Regions from separate parts of the Streptomyces sp. NPDC091972 genome, predicted to be linked through region 3. Evidence: riboswitches for the same ligand, from Rfam matches in the RefSeq annotation. Region 3 holds a riboswitch; each other region holds the start of a gene.

The links. A riboswitch is a leader RNA that binds a small molecule or an ion and turns the genes downstream of it on or off. The one in region 3 is predicted to bind cyclic di-AMP.
Region 1: linked by a shared signal. The riboswitch ahead of ACIQJT_RS31280 (M23 family metallopeptidase) and the one ahead of ACIQJT_RS00975 (peptidoglycan DD-metalloendopeptidase family protein) in region 3 are both predicted to bind cyclic di-AMP.
Region 2: linked by a shared signal. The riboswitch ahead of ACIQJT_RS36220 (transglycosylase family protein) and the one ahead of ACIQJT_RS00975 (peptidoglycan DD-metalloendopeptidase family protein) in region 3 are both predicted to bind cyclic di-AMP.
Region 4: linked by a shared signal. The riboswitch ahead of ACIQJT_RS39445 (transglycosylase SLT domain-containing protein) and the one ahead of ACIQJT_RS00975 (peptidoglycan DD-metalloendopeptidase family protein) in region 3 are both predicted to bind cyclic di-AMP.

Annotation. Positions count from the first base shown of each region.
Region 1 covers NZ_JBIVSV010000012.1:193,597-197,800, forward strand. Annotated here, with positions in the region: gene ACIQJT_RS31265 (GNAT family N-acetyltransferase) at 1-499, opposite strand, end outside; gene ACIQJT_RS31270 (HPr family phosphocarrier protein) at 696-977, shown strand; gene ACIQJT_RS31275 (GntR family transcriptional regulator) at 1,104-1,799, opposite strand; gene ACIQJT_RS31280 (M23 family metallopeptidase) at 1,988-2,740, opposite strand; cyclic di-AMP (ydaO/yuaA leader) riboswitch at 2,754-2,917, opposite strand; gene ACIQJT_RS31285 (pitrilysin family protein) at 3,117-4,204, opposite strand, start outside.
Region 2 covers NZ_JBIVSV010000016.1:103,888-108,091, forward strand. Annotated here, with positions in the region: gene ACIQJT_RS36210 (septum formation initiator family protein) at 1-93, opposite strand, end outside; gene eno (phosphopyruvate hydratase) at 205-1,491, opposite strand; gene ACIQJT_RS36220 (transglycosylase family protein) at 1,787-2,470, opposite strand; cyclic di-AMP (ydaO/yuaA leader) riboswitch at 2,475-2,652, opposite strand; gene ACIQJT_RS36225 (transglycosylase family protein) at 2,858-3,862, opposite strand; gene ACIQJT_RS36230 (cytochrome P450) at 4,053-4,204, opposite strand, start outside.
Region 3 covers NZ_JBIVSV010000001.1:216,190-220,393, forward strand. Annotated here, with positions in the region: gene ACIQJT_RS00970 (alpha-galactosidase) at 131-2,206, shown strand; cyclic di-AMP (ydaO/yuaA leader) riboswitch at 2,503-2,673, shown strand; gene ACIQJT_RS00975 (peptidoglycan DD-metalloendopeptidase family protein) at 2,678-3,628, shown strand; gene ACIQJT_RS00980 (DUF6250 domain-containing protein) at 3,863-4,204, shown strand, end outside.
Region 4 covers NZ_JBIVSV010000021.1:274-4,477, reverse strand. Annotated here, with positions in the region: gene ACIQJT_RS39455 (LacI family DNA-binding transcriptional regulator) at 1-866, shown strand, start outside; gene ACIQJT_RS39450 (HAD family hydrolase) at 1,029-1,841, shown strand; gene ACIQJT_RS39445 (transglycosylase SLT domain-containing protein) at 1,845-2,327, opposite strand; cyclic di-AMP (ydaO/yuaA leader) riboswitch at 2,333-2,533, opposite strand; gene ACIQJT_RS39440 (polyprenyl synthetase family protein) at 3,307-4,204, shown strand, end outside.

The DNA.
Region 1 (4,204 bases), on a different contig from region 3:
ACCCGGCGTCGGTGAACACCTTGATCATCTTGACGTTGGCCGGCAGCACCTCGGCGGCGAAGCGCCGGATGCCGCGCTCGCGGGCGACGGCGCCGATGTGTTCGAGGAGGGCGGAGGCCACCCCGCGCCCCTGGTGGGCGTCCTGCACGAGGAAGGCGACCTCGGCCTCGTCGGCGGGGGCGGACGCGGGCATGCCGTCGGCGCCGATGCGGTCGTAGCGTACGGTGGCGATGAACTCGCCGCCGATGGTGGCGGCGAGTCCCACCCGGTCCACAAAGTCGTGGTGCGTGAAGCGGTGGACGTCCTTGGCGGACAGGCGTGGGTAGGGCGCGAAGAAGCGGTAGTACTTCGACTCGTCCGAGACCTGCTCGTAGAAGCTGACCAGGCGATCGGCGTCGTCGACGGTGATGGGCCTGATGCGCGCGGTGCCGCCGTCGCGCAGCACCACGTCGGCCTCCCAGTGGGCGGGGTACTCGTGCCGGTCCGACGCGCTCTGCATGGGCCCCAGAGTACGGCTCGCGTACGACAACGGCGCGAGGCAGTCTGTGGAGAACGCGCGAGAGCGCACAAGGACGGAAGTCGGGCCGAGGCCGCGGTCCGACGTCTCACCCCGGGAGGCTGCACGCCCTCCCGGGAGACGCTTCACGTGTGGGAAACTGGTCTAGACAACCCTGAACACCGAAGGGCAGCATCACATGGCTGAGCGCCGCGTCAACGTCGGCTGGGCCGAGGGCCTCCACGCCCGCCCCGCTTCCATCTTCGTCCGGGCCGCCACGGCCGCAGGCATCCCGGTGACGATCGCCAAGGCCGACGGCAACCCCGTCAACGCGGCCTCCATGCTGGCCGTTCTCGGCCTGGGCGCCCAGGGCGGCGAGGAGGTCGTCCTCGCCTCCGACGCCGAGGGCGCGGACGCGGCTCTCGACCGGCTCGCGAAGCTGGTCGCCGAGGGACTCGAGGAACTTCCCGAGACCGTCTGAGCACGGGTGTCCTGAAAAGCAGGCAAGGGCTCGTCCGAATTATCGGGCGGGCCCTTCGCTTTATCCTTTTACGGGCAGCGGAAAGAGCCCCCGCGAATTACTCCCTCTTTGTATACGGTGCCCGTGTTAATGCCGCACACCCGTCACGTTTACGGGATGTTGCGAACTCCTCACACGGTCCGCGCGGTCCTGTCCTGAGGTGAACCGCAGCCGGTGCGCCGCGCCCGAGCGCTCGGTGTGCAGCGCCGTGATCGCACGCGCCCGTTCGCCGTCCCCGCGGGCCACCGCGTCCACGATCGCGCCGTGCTCCGCCCAGGACTCCACGGGGTCGGCCGGCGCGTCCACGACGTACATCCAGGCGATCTTGTGCCGCAACTGGGTCAGCAGCGAGGTCAGCGCCGGGCTGCCGGTGGCCTGCGCGAGCGTCTCGTGGAACCAGCCCCCCAAGGAGCGCAGATCGTCGCTGTTGCCCCGCCTGGCCCGCTCCTGGCCCAGCCTGACCAGGCCGCGCAGCACCTTCAGATGGGCCTCGGTGCGCCGCTGGGCGGCCCGGGAGGCGCCCAGCGGTTCGAGGAGCATGCGCATCTCCAGGAGGTCGGCGCCCTCCTGCTCGGTCGGTTCGGCGACGCACGCGCCCGCGTGCCGCCGGGTCACCACGAAGCCCTCGGCCTCCAGCGTGCGCAGGGCCTCACGGACGGGGACCCGGGAGACGCCGTAGCGGCGGGCGAGCAGTTCCTCGGTGAGCCGGCTCCCGCGCGCGTGGACACCGGCGACGATGTCGTCCCGGATCGCCGTGCATACCGAGTGCGCCGGAATACGCATGTCCGACCTCCGTCTTAATCCCCGTGAAACGTCGCCGATTGACGTGTGTTCAGTGACTCTATTGCAATGAGCGGGAATTTCCGACGGCGGACCGGAATCCAGGGATATTTTTTGGACAACGGGGTGCCGGAAACGACGAAACCCCGGCTCGGGGAGCCGGGGTTCTCGCGGAGGCCGCGGGGCGATCGTCAGACGTCGACGCCGTGCGAGCGCAGGTAGGCGACGGGGTCGATGTCCGAGCCGTACTCGGGGCTGGTGCGTGCCTCGAAGTGCAGGTGCGGGCCGGTGACGTTGCCGGTCGCGCCGGAGAGGCCGATCTGCTGACCGGGAGTGACGGACTGGCCGACCGAGACGCCGATGGACGACAGGTGGCCGTACTGGGTGTACGTGCCGTCGGCCATCCTGATCACGACGTTGTTGCCGTACGCCCCGCCCCAGCCGGCCTCGACGACCGTGCCGCGGCCGACCGCGTGCACGGAGGTGCCGCTGGCGGCGTGGAAGTCGATACCGGTGTGGCTGCCGGAGGACCAGATGGAGCCGCCGCTCTTGTAGCCGGTGGAGACGTAGGAGCCGGAGATCGGGGCGACGAAGGCGTTGAGGCGCTTGCGCTCGGCCTCGCGGGCGGCGCGCTCCTTGGCCTCGCGGATCTCCTTGGCACGCGCCTCGGCCTTGCGCTTGGCCTCCGCCTCCGCCTTCTTCTGCGCGGCGGCCTGCGCCTGGGCCTCGGCCTGGGCGTCGAGCTGGTCCGCGAGGGAGTCGCCGACGGAGACGACGGGCATGAGGCCGGTCTGCTCGACGGAGTTCTCGGCGGCGAGCGCCGGGGCGGCGATGGTGCCGATGACGCCGGTGGTGGCGAGGGCGGCGACGCCCGCGGCGCGGGCGGTGGTGCGCTTCATGCGGCTGGGACGGCGGTGCTTCCCGGTGGCGCAGGTGAACGCCATGTGGTGGCTGGTCCTTTCCTTCCTTCTCGCCTACCGGGTTAGCTGACGGGTTCGGAGCAGGAAGGTCTCCTACGGACCCCCTCGCGGTCGCGTGGGCGTCCGATTCACCCCAGGGACGTGGTGTGGGTCCCCGGCTCCCCTGGCTCGCGCCGTACGGGGACTCGGCGATGACTGTCCGGTGCCGCGGGCGCGGCGCAGTGCCTGACGGACAGCCCGCAAGACGCTAAGCGGGGCGGCTTTCAGGACCCAAACGGATCAGGGTGTTTGTAGCGCATCCCACAGGGCAGACAGGCAACCTCCCACCCAATTCGGACATCAAGGGGCCCTGGTGACGCCGCCGTCACCAGGGCCCCTCCACGCCCGTGCCGGTGCTCGGCTACTCGGCGCTGACGACCTTGACCTCGCCGATACCGAGGGCCTCGACGGGCTCCTTGATGGCCGCCGCGTCGCCGACCAGGACCGTCACCAGCCGGTCCACCGGGAAGGCGTTCACGACGGCCGCGGTGGCCTCCACGGTGCCGGTCGCGGCGAGCTGCTGGTACAGGGTCGCCTGGTAGTCGTCGGGCAGGTGCTGCTCGACCTGGTCGGCCAGCGTGCTCGCCACGGCCGCGGCCGTCTCGTACTTGAGCGGTGCCACACCCACGAGGTTCTGCACGGCGACGTCGCGCTCGGCGTCGGTGAGGCCGCCCTCGGCGAGCGTGCGCAGCACCTTCCACAGGTCGTCCAGGGCGGGACCGGTGTTCGGGGTGTCGACGGAGCCGCTGATGGCGAGCATCGCGGCGCCCGAGCCGTCCGGCGCGGACCGGAGGACCTGGCCGAACGCCCGTACGCCGTAGGTGTAGCCCTTCTCCTCGCGCAGGACGCGGTCAAGGCGGGAGGTGAGGGTGCCGCCGAGGCAGTACGTGCCGAGCACCTGCGCGGGCCACACGCGTGCGTGCCGGTCGGCGCCGATACGGCCGATCAGGAGCTGGGTCTGGACGGCTCCGGGGCGGTCCACGATCACGACGCGGCCGGTGTCGTCGGCGGTCACCGGCGGCACGGGCCGCGGCTGGGCCGGGGAACCGGTCCAGGCACCGAGCGTGTCGGCGAGCAGCGCGTCCAGGTCGATGCCGGTGAGGTCGCCGACGACCACGGCGGTCGCGGTGGCGGGCCGCACGTGCTTCTCGTAGAAGGCGCGTACGGCCGCGGAGTCGATGTTCCCGACGGTCTCCTCGGTGCCCTGGCGCGGGCGCGACATGCGCGAGTCCGCCGGGAACAGCTCCTTGGAGAGCTCCTTGGCGGCACGGCGGGACGGGTTGGCCAGCTCATGCGGGATCTCGTCGAGGCGGTTGCGGACGAGCCGCTCGACCTCGCTGTCCGCGAACGCGGGCGCCCTGAGCGCGTCGGCCAGCAGACCGAGCGCCTTGGCGAGGCGGGAGGCCGGCACTTCGAGGCTGAGGCGGACGCCCGGGTGGTCGGCGTGCG
Region 2 (4,204 bases), on a different contig from region 3:
GGTCTGGGAGCGGTAGACACGGGCCGCGGTCTGCTCGCCGAGCAGCCTGATCCTCGTCGTCGTGGAGAAACGGTCCCGGTCCTTCACGGCCATCGGCTCTCCGCCTCCCCTTCTACGTGCGTACGTCCCCGCACACGGTACGGGACCGGTACGGGGACGTACGTACGACTGGCTAAGGCTTGACCCCGGAAGGGCCAGCCGGTGTCAGCCCTTGAAGCGCGGGAACGCGCTGCGGCCGGCGTAGACCGCGGCGTCGTCGAGGATCTCCTCGATGCGCAGGAGCTGGTTGTACTTGGCGACGCGCTCGGAGCGGGCCGGGGCGCCGGTCTTGATCTGGCCGCAGTTGGTGGCGACGGCCAGGTCGGCGATGGTGACGTCCTCGGTCTCGCCGGAGCGGTGGGACATCATGCACTTGAAGCCGCTGCGCTGGGCGAGCTCGACGGCGTCGAGGGTCTCGGTGAGCGAGCCGATCTGGTTCACCTTGACGAGCAGCGCGTTGGCGGCGCCGTCCTCGATGCCGCGGGCCAGGCGCTCCGGGTTGGTGACGAAGAGGTCGTCGCCGACGATCTGGACCTTGTCGCCCAGCTTGTCGGTGAGGACCTTCCAGCCGGCCCAGTCGTCCTCGAACAGCGGGTCCTCGATGGAGACGAGCGGGTAGGCCGCCACGAGCTCCTCGTAGTATTCCGTCATCTCGGCGGCCGAGCGGTCCTTGCCCTCGAACTGGTACTTGCCGTCCTTGTAGAACTCGGAGGCGGCGACGTCGAGCGCCAGGGCGACCTGCTCGCCGGGGATGTAACCGGCTTCCTTGATCGCCTCGAGGATGAGGTCCAGGGCGGCGCGGTTGGACTCCAGGTTCGGCGCGAAGCCGCCCTCGTCGCCGAGGCCGGTGGACAGGCCCTTGCTCTTCAGGACCTTCTTGAGGGTGTGGTAGACCTCGGTGCCCCAGCGCAGCGCCTCGGAGAAGGACTCCGCGCCGATCGGGGCGATCATGAACTCCTGGATGTCCACGTTGGAGTCGGCGTGCGAGCCGCCGTTCAGGATGTTCATCATCGGCACCGGCAGCAGGTGCGCGTTCGGGCCGCCCAGGTAGCGGAAGAGCGGGAGGTCGCTGGCCTCGGAGGCGGCGTGGGCGACGGCGAGGGAGACGCCGAGGATGGCGTTGGCGCCGAGCGAGCCCTTGTTGTCGGTGGCGTCCAGGTCGAACATCGCCTGGTCGATCAGACGCTGCTCGGTGGCGTCGTAGCCGACGAGCTCCGGGCCGATCTGCTCGATGACCGCGAGGACGGCCTTCTCGACACCCTTGCCCTGGTAGCGGTTCGGGTCACCGTCACGCAGCTCGATGGCCTCGAAGGCGCCCGTGGAGGCGCCGGACGGGACGGCGGCACGACCGGTGCTGCCGTCGTCGAGGCCGACCTCGACCTCGACCGTGGGGTTGCCTCGGGAGTCCAGGATTTCCCGGGCTACGACGACGTCGATGGACGGCACGAGCATCTCCTTCTTGGGATGTGACACGGTCCGCCGGGACCGCGGTGGGTTCTGCGAGACCGAGCCTAACCGGCTCCGGGGGATCGGCCACCGTGTGGACCGACCCATGGACAGAACCGAGAGTAAATTGTTTCCGAACTGAACAAAGACGGGCCGGCACCCGCGCATGAAAAGGCCCCGCCCCGGTGCGTACGGGGGAACACGCACCGGAGCGGGGAGCCCGTGGGGACGGGGGGGTGACCCTCACGAGGTCTTCAGTATGAGGACCACGCCTGTGAGGGCACTGTGGTTCAGCGAGGTGTCACTTCAGGTGGAGCTGCTGGCCCGGGAAGATGAAGTCGGCATCGTCGATGATGTCCTTGTTCAGCTTGAACAGCTTCTGCCAGCCGCCCTTGACCTTGTGCTTCTCGGCGATCGAGCTGAGGGTGTCACCCTTGACGACCTTGTACTCGCCGTCGCCCTTCTTGACCTTCTTGCCGGTCGGCGTGGTGACGGTCTTCTTGGCGGCCGGACGGTCGGAGGAGCGGGAGGCGCTCTGCTCCTCGGTCGAACGGGTGCTGGTGCCCGAGTTCGAGGAGCCGGCGGAGGACGAGCTGCCGCCACCGTTGTAGGCGGCGCTGGACAGGCCCGTGCCGCAGACCGGCCAGGCACCCTTGCCCTGGGAGGCGAGGACCTTCTCGGCGACGGCGATCTGCTGGGCCTTGCTGGCCTGGTTGGCCTGCGCGGCGTACTGCGTGCCGCCGTACGCGGCCCAGGTGGAGGCGGAGAACTGCAGACCGCCGTAGTAGCCGTTGCCGGTGTTGATGGACCAGTTGCCGCCGGACTCGCACTGGGCGACGGCGTCCCACTCGGAGGCGGTGGCGGCGGAGGCGTTGCCCGCGGCCATCAGCGGGGCGGCGATGGCGACACCGGTGACGCCGGCGAGCGCGGCGGCGCGGGTGGCCTTGGACGGACGACGGTGCTTGCCCTTGCCGGAAAACAGCATGGATCGATCCCCTCACCGACGCCTGCGAGGTGAGCTGTCGGGTTCGGGCCGGTTGAGTTGCCCGGTCGCGCCCGGCGCCTTGCGGCTCCTAGCGCGACTTCACCCCTAGCCGGTCCAGCGTGAACTGCTGGGTCCGGCACTTACCTTGGGTCCCCCGCTCCTGCCTACGGCGCTTGACGCGACGACTGTTCCCGTACGGCCGCTGGCAGGATTCGGCGTTGCGGCAGACGGGGCTCGGGTTGCCGAGCGGTCACGACCGTAGACATGCGTTCGGCGGAATTTCAAAGACGATCAGGGCTTCTGAGACTCATCCCACACTTTCACCAAAGTGGACATTCAGTGCGAAGTGTGACGTGAACTCCCGCTGTTTTTCAGGTCTTTTCGACCCTATTCAGCCCCTGTGTCGAGCGTCTGACCGGCAACGATGTTGCTCGGGTCGGTCCCGATGCGGTCCTTGTTCTCCGCGTAGAGGGCGCGCCATCCGCCGTCGAGACCAAGGGAGTCGGCGATGGAGACGAGGGAGTCGCCCTCCTGGACCGTGTAGGTGGCGGCGGCATGCCGGCCGGCCGTGGGGGAGGCCGCGCTCTTCGTCACACTCTCCTCGGCACTGTCGCCGCGATGCTTGCCGGAACCCAGGGCACCCACGTCCACGAGGGCCGAAGAGCCGCCCTCCTGCCATGACTTGTCCGCTTCATCCTCTTCTGCGCTCACCACGGGCGAGCTGTCGGACGGCTGCGCGTCCCGCTGTGCGGAACCCTCGGATACCGAAGAGTTCTTTTTGTCCGGCTTGGCGGAACTGTCATCGCCGGAGGGAGTGGCCGAGGGCGAGGGCGTCCCGGACGATCCGTCCAGCGCGTCGAGCAGACCGGAGGACTTCTCGGAACCCGACGAGTCGGAGGAACCGGACGAAGAGGAGGAACCTTCGGAACTGGACGAGCCGGACGATCCGGATGAGTTGGACGCCGAGGCGGAGGGCGTGCCGCTTCCCACGCCCGTGTCGACGTCGGCCGAACTCGCGTCCTTGCTGAGACCGCCGAGCAGCCCGCAGGTCGGCCAGGCGGCGATGCCCTGGTCCGCGAGCAGCTTCTCGGCCACGGCTATCTGCTGGTTGCGGCTGGCCAGGTCCGCGGTCTCGGCGTACTCGAGGCCGCCGTACTTCTCCCAGTTCTCCTGGGACATCTGAAGGCCGCCGTAGAAGCCGTTGCCGTCGTTCGCGCTCCAGGAGCCACCGCTCTCGCACTCCGCGACCCGGTCCCACGTGGTGCCGGTGGCGGCGCTCGCCCCGGTCGCCCCGAGCAGTGGGATCGCGATGGCGGATCCCGTCACACCGGCCGCCACGAGGAGAGCCGGAGCCTGACGGGGGCGACGGTGACGACCGTTCCCGGAGAGCATGGAGGGACCTTTCCCGAGACAGCAAGTACCCGCGCGGCAGTGGTACGGGGACCGCGCTGGTCCGTGAACGTATAGGGATTCGATCACTTGTCACAAGTTAATGCCGCGTAGATCACGTGAAGATCACAGACTTGAGGGCGTGTCATGTTTACGCGGCATCCTCCCGGGATACCCCGGACCCCTCGGTCGATTACCGGACGGGCGTGAACTCCACGGGCAAAGTACGCAGTCCACGCATGATGAGTCCGCCACGCCAGCGCAAATCAGCCGAATCCACCGCGAGTTGAAGGTCCGGGAGCCGGGTGAGGAGGGTGGCGAGCGCGGTCTGGCCCTCCAGCCGGG
Region 3 (4,204 bases):
GGGCCAATGAGTTGTCCACAGGGCCGGTAATGACTTGTCCACAGCCATTGCAGCCAGGGCCGTCCGCCCTTGATGATGTTGGGGCCTGAGCGCCCCTGTTGGCACCTGTTCGGATCTGTGAGGAAGCACCATGCTGGAGATCGCCGAGAACGGCCGTACGTGGATTCTGTCCGGGCCGGCCAGCAGTTACGCCCTGCACCTCACCGCCGAGGACGAGCTGCTGCACCTGCACTGGGGGCCGAGGATCGCCCTGGCCGACGCCGAGGCCCTCGCCGTGAGTCCGCTGCCCGAGTACTGGCCCTTCGAGTCCCCGCTGGACGGCCGCGAGGAGTACCCCGTCGAGGGCGGTCCCCGCTTCACCCGACCCGCCCTGTCCGTCCGCACCGACGAGCGGCGCGGCACCGAGTGGAGCTTCGAGGCGTACGACACCGAGGGCGACGAGCTGCGGCTGCGGTTCCGCGACGGCGGACTCACCGTCACGCTGCACTACCGGATGCGCGACGACGTCCTGGAGCGCTGGGTGACCCTCGACAACCAGGGCCCGGCCCCGGTCGAGCTGCTGCGCGCCGACTCCGCCACCTGGACCCTGCCCGACCGCGAGGACGGCTGGCGGCTCTCCCAGCTGCACGGCCGCTGGGCCGCCGAGTCCCTGCTCACCCGAACCCCCCTCACCTACGGCGAGAAGGTCATCGGCAGCCGTCGCGGCCACACCGGGCACCAGCACCTGCCGTGGGTCGCGCTCGACACCGACGCCACCGAGGAGCGGGGCGAGGTCTACGGCGTCGCCCTCGGCTGGTCGGGTTCCTGGCGCATCGCCGTGGCGCAACTGCCCGACGCGCGCGTGCAGATCACCGGCGGCGCCGGACACGACGACTCGGGGCTGCTCCGGCTGGCGGCCGGGGAGTCCTTCACGACGCCCGTCTTCGCGGGCCTCTGGAGCGACGCCGGCCACGGCGGCGCGAGCCGCGCCTGGCACGCCTACCAGCGGGCGTACGTCATCCCGGACGCGGACCAGGACCGGCCCGTGCTGTTCAACTCCTGGGAGGCCACGAACTTCGACATCTCCGAGGAGCAGCAGGGCACCCTCGCCCGGCGGGCCGCGGCGATCGGTGTCGAGCTGTTCGTGGTCGACGACGGCTGGTTCGGCGCCCGCACCAGCGACCGGGCCGGCCTCGGCGACTGGGTGCCCAACCCCGACCGGTTCCCCTCCGGCCTCAAGCCGCTCGGTGACCAGGTGCACGCGCTCGGCATGCAGTTCGGCATCTGGGTCGAGCCGGAGATGATCAACCCGGACAGTGAGCTGTACCGCGCCCACCCGGACTGGGTGCAGTTCCAGACAGGACGAAAGCGGACGGAGTTCCGCAACCAGCTCGTGCTGAACCTCGCGCGCGAGGACGTCCAGGAGTACCTCTGGGAGCAGCTCGACACCCTGCTCTCCTCGGCCCCGATCGACTACGTGAAGTGGGACTTCAACCGCTGCTTCACCGATGCGGGCTGGCCAGGCGACGCCTACCCGCAGCGCCTGTGGGTCGACCATGTGCGCGGCTTCTACGCCCTCCTGGACCGGTTGCGGGAGGCCCACCCGGGCGTGGCCTTCGAGTCCTGCTCCGGGGGTGGCGGCCGGATCGACCTCGGGGTGCTCAGCCGCACCGACCAGGTGTGGACCTCGGACAACACCGACCCCCTGGACCGGCTCGCCATCCAGCACGGCTTCAGCCAGATCCATCCCGCGCGAGTGATGGCCGCCTGGGTCACCGACAGCCCCAACACCCAGCTCAACGGCAGGGTGAGCTCGCTGCGGTTCCGGTTCGTGAGCGCCATGGCCGGAGTGCTGGGAGTCGGCGGGGACCTCACGGAGTGGACCGACGAGGAGCTTGCCGAAGCCCGTCGGTGGGTGGACCTCTACAAGGAGATCCGGCCCGTGGTGCAGCGCGGCGACCTCCACCGCCTGCGGCCTCCGAGGGGCGGGCTGAGCGCGGTGCAGTACGTCCTCGGGGACGAGACCGTCGTTCTCGCCTGGCTCCAGGCGCAGTCGTACGGCGAGCCCGTCCCCGCGCTGCGGCTGCGCGGACTGGACCCGACAGCGACGTATGAATGCCTCGAAACGGGTGAAGTGCACCGAGGGGGCGTACTGCTGCATCACGGACTTCGTACCGGTTTGCGCGGAGATCTCGATGCGGCTGTTATCCGGCTGCGCCTCATCTAGGGCATCTGTCCTGTTTGGTGCTTTGCGCCCAACTCCGCTCAGGATGAGGGGCCCTGTGAATTCGTGGCGTGAGCAGCGTCATATCCGTGACGGTGCGTCGCGCGTCATGTTCACGTAATTCATGGGCCCCTCAAGGGGATTTGGCTGGGTGAAGGGTGCCCTATTCACGCAGGGTGACCGGTAATTCCCATGAGGGATCAACGGAAACGCCCGCACGGGCAACCCCTCACTTGTCCCTTTGCGTCTTGCTCGTTTACGTTCGCCACCGATCCGGTCGGACGCCCAATCCTGCCGCCGAACGGATTCCGCACATCCACTCACCCGTGTACGGCAGGAGCGGGGGACCCACAGGCACAACCGCCTGTTCCGGTCTCCGGAACAGGCTAGGGGTCAAGTCGCGTCTCGGCGCGGCCGAGCATCTCCAGCTCGCACCCGACAGCTCACCTCGCAGGCGCCGGAGAGGAATTCGTCATGCCCGCGAAGGGTAAGCACCGCCGTCCGAAGTCCCAGCGCTTCGCCCGCTCGATCGCCGTCGCCGGAACCGGGGGCGCCGCGCTCGCCCTCCCGCTCATGGGGGCCACCGGAGCGCACGCCGCGCCTTCCCAGTCCGTTTCGGAAAAGGCCGTTCAGTCGCTTCCGGTCACGCAGAAGTCCGTTGAAAAGACGGCCGCGAAGAAGGACAGCGCGAAGACCGCGACCGTGCGCACCTATTCGGTGCGGGTCGGCGACTATCTCTCGAAGATCGCCGACGAGCAGCACGTCAGTGGTGGCTGGAAGAAGCTGTACGCCGAAAATCGTGAGGCCGTCGGTGACGACCCGTCGCTGATCCACCCCGGTCTGAAGCTCTCGATCGGCAAGAAGGCCAAGACGGGCGCCACGAAGTCCCAGTCGTCCTCTTCGTCTTCCTCGGCGAAGACCGAGAAGGCGAAGACCCAGAAGGCGGAGGCGAAGAAGTCCTCGTCCGCCAAGCCTGCGACCGCCACCCAGAGCACCCGGAGTGCGACCACCGCCGGCGGCTTCACGCTTCCGGTCAGCGGTGCCACCGTCGGCACCGGGTACCGCGTCTCGGGCAGCATGTGGTCCAGCGGCTACCACACCGGCGTCGACTTCGTCGTCCCGACCGGCACCTCCCTCAAGGCCGTGGGCGCGGGCACCGTCGTCTCCGCGGGCTGGGGCGGCGCCTACGGCAACCAGGTCGTCATCAAGCTGGCCGACGGCTACTACGCGCAGTACGCCCACCTGTCCCAGCTCTCCGTCTCGGCCGGCCAGGCCGTGACCGCGGGCCAGCAGATCGGCCTCTCGGGGGCGACCGGCAACGTGACCGGCCCGCACCTGCACTTCGAGATCCGCACCACGCCGGACTACGGCTCCGACGTGGACCCGGTCGCCTACCTCCGTTCGAAGGGCGTCGCCGTCGGCTGACGACGCCTCATGTGCCACCGAAGGCCGGACCCCGATCCCCGGGTCCGGCCTTCGGTGTGTGCGGGGAGAGCGCTGCGGCTGTACCGGCCTGCGGTTTCATGATCGCTTCGTTGCGTTCTTGTGGCGGGCGCGCTCGGGGCGTCGACAGGCGGGGGAGGGGCGGGGCACAGTGAACTCCATTGCCGCGCAAGCGCTTTCTGGGGATCCAGTCCCTGCACGAAAGGACCGTCCGCCATGACGACCACGCGTAGAGCCTTCGGAGCCCTCGCCGCCGGTGCCGCCCTGGCGGCCCTCGCCCCCGCGGCCCCCGCGAGCGCCGCGGGTGCCGCGCCTCGCCACCGCCGCCTCCTCGCCCATGACGACTTCCGGCACGGCCTCGCCCGCTGGGCCGTGGAACTGGAGCAGGGCGGCACGGTCACCGCGCGGCGCGGGATCCTGGAGGTCGACGTGCCGGCCGGTGCGACGATCTGGTTCCGGCAGCCGCTCGAAGGGCCGTACGTCCTGGAGTACACCGCCACGCCCGTGTCCGCGGGCGGGGTCAACGACCGGGTGTCCGACCTGAACAACTTCTGGAAC
Region 4 (4,204 bases), on a different contig from region 3:
ACGTGGTCAACCGGCACGCCCGCAGCCTCAGCACGGGCCGCTCGGACTCGGTGGCGTTCCTGCTGACCGAACCGCAGGAGAAGTTCTTCGAGGACCCCAACTTCAACGTCCTGCTGCGCGGTTGCACCGAGCGGCTCGCCCAGCACGACATCCCGCTGCTGCTGATGCTCGCCGAGAGCGACGACGACCGGCGCCGGCTGACCCGGTACATCACCTCGGGTCACGTCGACGGTGTGCTGCTGCTGTCCAACCACAGCGGCGACCCGGTCGCGGCCGAACTGCACGACGCCGGGATCCCGTTGGTGGTCTGCGGCAAGCCGATCGGGCGGGGCACCAAGGTGAGTTACGTGGCCGCGGCCGACCGGGAGGGCGCACAGGACATGGTCCGCCACCTCCTCGCGGGTGGCCGGCGCCGCGTCGGCATGGTCACCGGGCCGCTGGACATGCCGGGCGGCCCCGACCGGCTGGCCGGCTACCGGGACGTGCTCGCGGAGGCGGGCCTGCCCTACGACCCGGAGCTCGTCGTCGAGGGCGACTTCCGGCGCAGCGGTGGCGAACGGGCCGCCCGCCGCCTGCTCGCCCAGGCCCCGGACATGGACGCGGTGTTCGTCGCCTCCGACCTCATGGCCCTGGGCGTCGTGGGCGTCCTCCAGCAGGCCGGGCGTTCGGTCCCGGAGGACATCGCTGTCGGCGGCTTCGACGACTCACCGGCGGCCACCGCGATCGCCCCGGCCCTGACCACCATGCGCCAGCCCTTCGACCGCATCAGCGCCGAGATGGTCCGCATGCTCCTCGCCCAGATCGCCGGCGAGGACACGGCCGGGGTGATCCTCCCGACCGAACTGGTGGTGCGGGACTCGGCGTAGCCCGTCGGCGGCGCGGAAAGCCCGCGCCCGACGGGGTCCGCCGGCCTTCGCCGGGCCCTGCCGCCGAGGCCCCGGAAGCGGAACTGCCGTCAACGGATGTGAAAGCAGGAGCCGTCCGGTTCGCGTCGAGTCGGAGGGGCCAACCATCCGTATTCTCTGATCATGGCCGCCTCCCCCGCATATTCACTCATCGCCACCGACCTGGACGGCACGCTGCTGCGCGCCGACGACACCCTCTCCGACCGGTCGTTGGCCGTGCTCGCGCGGGTGGCCGCGGGGGGAGCCCGGCATCTCGTCGTGACGGGACGGCCGGCGCCCAGAGTGCGCCCGCTGCTCGACGACCTCGGCAGCACGGGGCTCGCGGTGTGCGGACAGGGCGCGCAGGTGTACGACGCCGGCGCGGACCGTCTGCTCTGGTCGGTGAACCTGGACCGGGAACTGGCCGAGACCGCGCTCGGCAAGATCGAGGCGGAGGTCGGGCAGGTGTACGCGGCCGTGGACCAGGACGGGGTCGACGGGCTCACGCTCATCGAGCCGGGCTATCTGATGCCCCATCCGACCCTGCCCGCCGTGCGGGTCGGCCGACGCGACGACCTGTGGTGCGAGCCGATCAGCAAGGTGCTGCTGCGCCACCCGTACCTGTCCGACGACGAGTTGGCGGGCACCGCGCGCTCGGTGGTGGGTTCGCTGGCGACGGTCACCATGTCGGGGCCCGGGACCGTCGAACTCCAGCCATGCGGCGTCACCAAGGCGACGGGCCTCGCACTCGCCGCCGAACACCTGGGACTGGGACCCGAGGTGACGATCGCCTTCGGGGACATGCCCAACGACATCCCCATGTTCGACTGGGCGGCCCGCGGGGTGGCGATGGCCAACGCCCACCCCGAACTCAAGGCCGTGGCCGACGAGGTGACCCTGTCGAACGAGGACGACGGCATCGCCGTCGTCCTCGAACGACTCTTCCCGCGGGCGTAGTCCCTAGTACGCGCCGAACACGTTGTCGATGGATCCGTACCGCTGGGCCGCGTAGTTGCAGGCCGCGGTGATGTTCGCCACCGGGTCGTACGGGTCCCACGAGGTGTTGGCCACGTGGTACGCGGCGAAGGTCGGGTCGATCACCTGGAGCAGGCCCTTGGAGGGCGTGCCGGCGGCCGCGTTGGAGTCCCAGAGGTTGATGGCGTAGGGGTTGCCGGAGGACTCACGGATGACGTTGCGGTAGATGCCGTCGTAGGAGCCGGGGATGCCGTGCTCCGCCATGACGGCGAGGGAGGCCCGGATCCAGCCGTCGAGGGTGTTGGGGTAGCCCAGCGTGGTCGCGGTCTGCTGGGGCGGGGTGGCCGCGGAGGCGCTGGTCGCGCCGATGAGCGGCAGGGCCAGGACGGCGACTCCGGTCCCGGCGACGGCGAGCTTGCGGGCGAGACGGCTGGTGCGGGGACGGCGGTGCTGAGCGGCAGCGGGCATGGCGAAGTTCCTCTCCGTCGCCTGCGAGGTGAGCTGTCGGGTTCGGGCGGGAGATGCCCGGACACACCTACGAAAGGCGTGACTTCACCCCGAGCCGTACCGGTATGTCCGAAGACGACCGTTCCGGCGACTTACCTGGTTCCCCCGCTCCTGCCATGGTTCTCGGTGGGTGTACGGGCGGTGGCAGGATTCGGCGTCCGTCCGACAGGCCGGGAACGTATGCGAGAGCACATGTCCGGAACAAGTGGCGAATTCACATGGGGTGCCTGTTGACCTTGGTGAGGGAGATTTGAGGCACTTGATCCTTTGCGTTCGCCAAGTCTCAACTCGCGCACGGTAGAAGGCGGATCGCAGGATTCCGGATGTCCGCCGACCCGCCTGCCCGAGTGGGCCAAGTCACAGCCGAACGCAAGAGGTGTAAAACGGTCAAGAAGCACCAACTCATGTGCAACCGGCTGCCCGTGGGATGCGCTTCTCCCACGCCCACCGGAAGACCACCTAGCCGCACCGGAGGTGGCGAAGTCCGCCCCCTCACCTGGTCGCGGGTCTGACGGTCGAGCCGGGCGAGCGGCGCCGCCGCCCCCGCGTGCATGTCCGGAGGGAGCCGGGGCCGCCGGACATGCCGACCCGGCCGTCGCACCAGGGCCGGCGCTGCCGGTCGCAGGGTGCCGTCCGGCCGGGCAGGTATTCGAGGATCGCGGGTACCGGTTCCGTGGTGAGCGGCCCGCATCGGCGGGTCCTGTCGGTCTCAGGGCACCGGTTTCACGACGAAGGCGGCTACTTACCTACAAATAGATTGATAGCCGTTCTTTTCAGGTGATCAAAAACATACCGGTCGTGATCCGATAGCGCCTGGCATGGACGGGGCGGGCGCTATCGGTGATCCAAAGGTGACCGGATACGCTGACTTGAGTGATGGCAGCGACCTATCGACATTTCGCGTAACCGCCAGTAGACACCAGCAGACAGGAGACCCCTCGTGACCGTCGTCGGGCCGTTCGGGCTGAGCGTGCGGGACCAGGCTCTGGAAGCCGATGTCCAGGCCGGATTGGCGGCTGTCGAGGAGGGACTGCTCGAGGCCACCAAGAGCGAGGTCCCCTTCATCACGGAGGCCGCCCAGCACCTGGTGCGCGCGGGCGGAAAGCGCTTCCGGCCGCTGCTCGTGATGCTCGCCGCCCAGTTCGGGGACCCCTACGCCCCGGGCGTGGTGCCGTCGGCCGTGGTGGTGGAGCTGACCCACCTCGCCACGCTGTACCACGACGACGTCATGGACGAGGCCGAGGTCCGGCGGGGCGTCGACAGCGCCAACACCCGCTGGGGCAACTCGGTGGCCGTGCTGACCGGCGACTTCCTGTTCGCCCGCGCCTCGCACATCCTGGCCGACCTCGGACCGGAGGCGGTCCGGGTGCAGTCGGAGGCGTTCGAGCGCCTGGTCACCGGCCAGATCCTGGAGACGGCCGGACCGCAGGACGGCCGGGACCCGGTCGAGCACTACCTGGACGTGCTCGGCGGCAAGACGGGCTCGCTCGTCGCGGTCTCGTGCCGCTTCGGCGCGATGATGTCGGGCGCCGACGAGACGGTCGTGGACGTCCTGACCCAGTACGGCGAGCGCCTCGGCGTCGCCTTCCAGCTGGCCGACGACGTCCTCGACATCGCCTCCGACTCCCACGAGTCCGGCAAGACACCGGGCACGGACCTGCGCGAGGGCATCCCGACCATGCCGGTCCTGCGACTGCGGGAGCGCGCCGCCCGGCTCGGCCTGGCCGACGACATCGCCCTGTGCGAGCTGCTCGACTCCGACCTCTCGGACGACACCCGGCACGCGAGGGCACTGGCGGCCCTGCGCACCCACCCCGCGCTGGAGCAGGCCCGCCGGG